Zymomonas mobilis subsp. pomaceae ATCC 29192: one gene and its partner. The protein of the gene in region 1 interacts with the protein of each later gene in a pairwise test. Links are inferred from orthologs where the notes say so. Each region holds a gene or a part of one and is shown on either strand. Other genes may lie near its edges.

Region 1 (3,244 bases):
TGGGGATTGCTGATCGGATTGACTATATGGAGCGAGGCGATATCGCTCTTGTTACCCAAAAAGCGCAAGCCTTAGTCACGATCAATAGCACCTGTGGCACGCTAGCATTAAATTGTAATGTTCCCGTAATTACCTTGGGACAGGCAGTCTATGATATTATAGGTGTGACATATCAGGGAGAACTGGACAATTTTTGGGAAAATCCCGGTAAACCAGATCAGGAAATTTTTTCAGCTTTTAAACGTGTTCTGATTGAACGCTGTCTTGTCCCGGGTGGATTTTTTTCGGAAGAAGCGTTAGCTAAAGTGATGAAGGGGGTTCTGACACGATTACAGGCGGCTTGCCCAATAGAGCCCAGTCTTGTCCGATCTATAAGCAGGTCTTCTTCCTCTTCTTTAGTTTCTTCTCCTCCAAGGTTAGTTGCTTCCGCAGGCCATGCTCCAAATCTATCTCTGCCACCCCAATAAAACTTATATTTTTTAAGAAATTAGAAAAAATTATACGGATCAACATCTATGGTGATCCGTATAGAGGAAGGAATGTCTACTGTACTTAACCACTTCCGAATAATTTTTTGTACTGCCACTGTTCTTTTGGCTTGTACCAATAAGCGATAACGGTAGCGACCGCGTAATTGCATCATGGGAGCAGGGGCAGGACCGAAAATTTCCATATCGGTTCTTATAGGCGCCGTGTGTCCTAACCTGTGAGCTATAGCTTCTGCCACGTCCTGTTTTTCAGACGAGATAATTAAGGCAACATACCTTCCAAAGGGTGGTGCCTCGGTTATTTCTCTTACGTCCATTTCTGCCTGATAAAATTGTTCGCGATTTCCTGAGATCAAGGCTTGAATCACGGGGACATCTGGCTCGTAGGTCTGAATAAAAACATGACCCATTAAATCGCTTCGTCCTGCCCGTCCAGCGACCTGAGCAATTTGTTGAAAACTATGTTCTGAAGCGCGCAGATCACCGCCTTGTAACCCTAAATCAGCGTCCACTACCCCTACTACAGTTAATCGGGGGAAATGGTATCCTTTGGTAACAAGTTGTGTTCCTACAATAATATCAATGGCCCCTTGTTCCATCTGATCAATGAATGCCGCGGCTTGTATCGGGGTCGTCAAAGTATCTGACGTCACTGTTGCAATACGCGCTTCAGGAAAAAGGATTGAGGCTTCTTCCGTAATTCTTTCTACGCCGGGACCACAGGCAACAAGGGCATCTTTTTCATGACATTCTGGACAATGATCTGGAATGGTTGTTGTGAACCCACAATGGTGACAGATCATTTGCCCTTGTTGTCTATGTTCAACCATCCATGCGGTACAATGTGGACATTGAATACGATAGCCACAGTGGCGACATAGCGTTAGAGGAGCATAACCCCGCCTATTTAAAAAAAGCAGGCCCTGTTCGTGACGGACTAAGGCCTCTTTTAGCGATTTTACCAAAGGTTCTGCTAACCAGCGACCACGGGGTAGAGGATGTTCTAATAGATTAATGGCGTGGATATTGGGTAATCCAGCTGAACCATGCCTTTTGGGTAATTTGATCTCTTTATAATGCCCTAATTTTACTTGCAGGACAGTTTCGAGGGCTGGTGTTGCAGAGGCCAAAATAGCCGGAATTTCTTCAAATTTGGCACGCATGACAGCGACATCACGTGCCTGATAACATACGCCGTCTTCTTGTTTAAAACTGGTCTCGTGGGCTTCATCAACAATAATGAGTCCCATATTTTTGAAGGGTAGAAATAAGGCTGATCTGGCTCCAATAACAACCTTGGCTTTTCCTGATACGATGGCACGCCATGCCTGTCGTCGTCGAGATTGAGAAAGATCGGAATGCCATGCAACAGGTTTGCAGCCAAAACGGCTAGAAAATCGGGTTAAAAAAGGCTCGGTTAACGCAATCTCAGGTAATAAAATAAGGGCTTGTTTCTGATCCTTTATAGCCTGTGCTACAGCTTCGAAATAAACTTCGGTTTTACCCGATCCTGTGACACCATCTAAGAGAAAAGGTCTAAATTTACTTTCTTCTACAGCGGATCGCAGTTGATCTGCTGCTTCTTGTTGTTGTCGTGACAAAACGGGTAATTTGAAATTGGGATCGGGTATGGCTATTATTTCATCTGCCTTAACCTCTAGAGCCGCTAAGGCGCCCTCCTTAATTAGCCCTCGGATAACAGCGACTGAGACATGAGCAAATGTTGCTAATTCATTTATTTGACCTTTTTTTCCTGACAGCCTTTCCAAGGCTTGCTTTCGTAAAACCGTCAGACGTGTGGGAATATTTCCGGTAGGATAATATTCGTGGGTAATTTTCGTATTCATCAATGGTGGCGGTAACGGTAATCCCATGCGTAAAATCGCACTTTCTGAGGCCATATAATAAGCAGCAACCCAACTTATTAGGCGTCGATAAGAGCGTTTGGCAGGAGGCAAATCGTAAATTTCACTGATAGATCTCAACCTTGATTCTGGGATAATATCATTTTTTAAAGGAAGCGTATCCCAAACCATACCTGAAATCTGGCGGGGCCCTAAAGGGATACGTACGATGCTACCCGGGACGATATCCTTTCCCACCGGCAAGGTATAAGTGAGAATCCCCAAAGAAGGATTTGTCGTCAAAACAGGAATACGAAGCTTCACAAAAGCCTTATCTCATTAAAAAACCTTATTATTGATAAGGTTTGTTTATATTTGCTTTATTTTCTTATTTTAAAGCACTCAATTAATAAAATTATAGGCAGCTTAAAAGAAGATTATAGAAACTTACTCTTTAGATTTCTGTCCAACATACAAAATGAGCGAGCGGGTAAAGAAATTTACCCGCTCGTAAAATAATATTGATTTTAAATTTAGTAGCAAAATCTCATAGGGACATAATCGCCAATATATGGATCCCATTGCATGCGTGTACCACAACCTCCATAATATCCGTAGCCCCCATAGCCATAGGCACCATTAGCAATAAGTGCACCTGTCATAACGCCTAATGCGCCCATACCAAAAGCCGCTCCAGGTCCCCAGCCGCCACGATAGCCATGGTAATAACCACCACCGCCCCAGCCACCGCCACGGAAGCCTCTATCACCCCGAAAACCGCCACCCGGACCACCACCAGGTCCGCCACGGAAGCCACCACCACCAGGCCCACCGCCGCGCCCGCCACCGGGGCCGCCGCCGGGGCCGCCGCCACGACCAGGTTGCGCTAAGGCCGGAGAAAGACTCACTACA
Region 2 (3,265 bases), 410 kb from region 1 along the record:
AGTTCTTTTGCCGATAAGGCACTTCATTTATTACAGGATCTGCAAATTATCCCTTTGGATGATCAAGCAGAAACGAAGACGAGTCCTACTGATGATACCTCTGGTGATGAGGATAAAGAGAGCGAAGCCGGTTCATCAAGCGAACAAGATAGTCCGCAAGAAGAATCGGGTGGTGAACCACAGGAAATGCGCGGACAAGGTCAAGGGGATGAGTCCGATACTAGCGCCCATAACCCGGATCGGGACGGAAGCGATCAAGAAGAGCTGGCAACAGAGGGCGGCGATGAAGAAGGCGAAGGTCTCAGCCCAAATGCCACAGCAGGTAAAAATCAGGAAGAGGACAGCTTTCAGTATAAAATTTTTACAACCGCACATGATGAAATTGTTGCAGCGCATGATCTTTGTGACGAAGAAGAGTTACAGCGGCTACGAGCCTATCTTGATCAGCAACTAAGCCACCTTCATGGGGTCGTAACCCGTTTGGCCAATCGTCTACAACGGCGGCTTCAGGCACAACAAAATCGTAGCTGGGATTTTGACCAAGATGAAGGTTTATTAGATGCTGCGCGATTATCGCGTATTATCGCTAATCCTCTGTTACCTCTCAGCTATAAAATCGAGCGTGAAGCCTCTTTTAAAGATACGGTTGTTACTCTTCTTATTGATAATTCTGGTTCGATGCGGGGAAGGCCGATTTCAATCGCCGCGATTTCAGCTGATATTCTAGCAAGGACGCTGGAACGTTGCGGAGTGCGGACAGAAATTTTAGGCTTTACGACGCGGGCTTGGAAGGGCGGCAGCAGTCGTGAAGACTGGTTAAATGCCGGTCGTCCACCGGCCCCAGGGCGGCTTAATGATCTGCGTCATATTATATATAAAGAAGCAGATGAACCTTGGCGTCGCGCCAAAAATTCACTCGGTCTAATGATGCGGGAAGGGCTTTTAAAAGAAAATATTGATGGGGAAGCTTTAATATGGGCGCATAATCGTTTACTGGTGCGCCCAGAGGATCGGCGAATATTAATGGTTATTTCTGATGGTGCCCCTGTCGATGATTCCACGCTTTCTGTTAACAGCAGTAGTTATCTTGAAAAGCATTTAAGACAGGTTATCAATTGGATTGAAAATAAATCACCTGTGCAATTGTTGGCCATCGGGATCGGGCATGATGTAACCCGTTATTATCGGCGTGCGGTTACTTTGATGGATGCTGAACAGCTGGGCGGCGCGATTGTGGAGCAGCTGGCTGCTCTTTTTGATGACCGTAAAAGTAAAACTTCCAGTTAAAATTGAATATGTATTTTCTTTATATAAACGAAAAAGCCTGACTAAAAAGTCAGGCTTTTTTGCTTTATTCTATTTTTCATAAATCTTAAAATGGGACATCATCGTCTAAATCAATACCAAAAGGGTCGTGGCCTTCGTTCTTATTGCCACCCGCTGGGGTATTATTGTCAAAATCACCGTTGGTCTTGCCCCAATCGTTATTTTGATGGCCCGCATTACTGGAACCAAAATTATTATTGCCGGTGTTGCCGCCAAATCCACCACTACTGCCGCCGCCAAAATCGCCGCCGCTACGACTATCCAGCATGACAAGCTGCCCATTGAATCCTTGTAAAATGATTTCAGTGGTATAGCGATCCTGACCCGATTGATCTTGCCATTTGCGCGTTTGCAATTGGCCTTCGATATAAACTTTACTTCCCTTGCGAAGATATTGTTCGACAACTTTTACCAGACCTTCACTGAAGATCGAGACAGAATGCCATTCTGTTTTTTCACGTCGTTCACCCGTATTACGGTCGCGCCATGTTTCTGACGTTGCAATACGCAGATTGGCCATCCGGTTACCGTTACTAAAGGTTTTGATTTCAGGGTCACGCCCCAAATTACCCAGTATGATGACCTTATTAACGCTGCCTGCCATAACTTATGAGAATCCTTCAAAAAATCCGATATTGTCTTCCTTTAAACAAAAAGCCCTAAACAAAAAAGCACACTGTGGCGTAATTTAAGAATGACCCAACAAATCACGCCACAGGGCTAAAATATTATGTTTATGTCGACTTTAAAGTCCAAACATTCGGGCTACATGGAAAACAACGGTTGCAGCAATATAAGCAAGACCAAAGAGATAGGCCAGCGTGAACAAAGGCCACTTCCAACCATTCGTCTCACGTTTAATGACCGCAATCGTGGCAAGGCATTGCGGTGCAAAAACAAACCATGCCAAGAACGCTAAAGCTTGAGATAAAGGCCATCCTTTGCGCAAGGTATCGATTAAGGATTCCTGCGTTTTTTCTTCATCACTGCTATCAATGGAATAGACTGTAGCTAGTGCACTAACGGCTACTTCGCGTGCTGCCATCGCTGGAATGACGGCCATCGTCATCGCATGGTTAAAGCCTGCTGGCTTCATGATCGGATCAAGGGCTGCTGCTACCCGACCTGCAATAGAATATTCACTCTGTGGCACGCCTTCAGGGGCTTGCGGGAAAGCCAAAACCGCCCATAACGCGATAGATACCGTTAAAATAGTGGTTCCGGCGCGTTTCAGGAAAATCAGGGCACGTTGCCACAAACCCAAAACAATATCTCGCCAGATAGGCATCTGATAACGCGGCATTTCAATGAGGAAAAGACCTGCCTTTCCTTTTGCCAGCGTATAGCGGAAAATCAAGGCGACTAACATGGCTGCACAAATTCCGGCGACATAAAGCAGGAACATGACCAAGCCTTGTAACCCTATTCCAAAACCGACATTTTTGGCAGGGATGAAGGCCCCGATAATCACCGAGTAAACCGGTAATCGTGCCGAGCAGGTCATTAAAGGGGCAATCAATATGGTCGTTAGCCGGCTTTTAGGGTCTTCAATAGTCCGCGTTGCCATAATACCCGGAATAGCACAGGCAAAAGAGGATAATAGAGGAATAAAGGCCCGTCCGGTTAGGCCTACTCGTGCCATCATCCGATCCATCAAGAAGGCGGCTCTGACCATATAGCCTGACCCTTCCAACAGAAGGATAAAGAAAAACAGGATAAGAATTTGGGGTAAAAACACCAAAACTGATCCGACGCCCGCAATGATACCATCTACCACCAAAGATCGTATCAAGCCTTCAGGCAATAACGGTCTGATAAAATCTTGAAGGGCTGTAAAGCTATCTTCGACCCAGCTGATCGGTGCTTCTGACCAGGCAAAAACGGCCTGAAAGACAAAGAACATCAATCCGGCTAAAATGATAGGGCCTAGAAAAGGATG

The links.
Region 2: the proteins of ZYMOP_RS06160 (region 1) and ssb interact in binary tests that used the Escherichia coli proteins (3 or more experiments, as listed by UniProt). The link is inferred for Zymomonas mobilis subsp. pomaceae ATCC 29192 from one-to-one orthologs.

The regions. Positions count from the first base shown.
Region 1 is NC_015709.1:1,406,624-1,409,867, forward strand. Bases 73-2,985 are described here. They hold ZYMOP_RS06160 (primosomal protein N'), read right to left. Parts: upstream 2,657-2,985; coding sequence 488-2,656; downstream 73-487. Other genes in these bases: ZYMOP_RS06155 (capsule biosynthesis protein), read left to right, coding at 73-467; ZYMOP_RS06165 (hypothetical protein), read right to left, coding at 2,866-2,985. Outside these bases: more of ZYMOP_RS06155, read left to right, coding at 1-72; more of ZYMOP_RS06165, read right to left, coding at 2,986-3,244.
Region 2 is NC_015709.1:1,816,614-1,819,878, forward strand. Bases 152-3,085 are described here. They hold ssb (single-stranded DNA-binding protein), read right to left. Parts: upstream 1,931-3,085; coding sequence 1,373-1,930; downstream 152-1,372. Other genes in these bases: cobT (cobaltochelatase subunit CobT), read left to right, coding at 152-1,287; feoB (ferrous iron transporter B), read right to left, coding at 2,072-3,085. Outside these bases: more of cobT, read left to right, coding at 1-151; more of feoB, read right to left, coding at 3,086-3,265. UniProt on the Escherichia coli protein: Plays an important role in DNA replication, recombination and repair. Binds to ssDNA and to an array of partner proteins to recruit them to their sites of action during DNA metabolism. Acts as a sliding platform that migrates on DNA via reptation.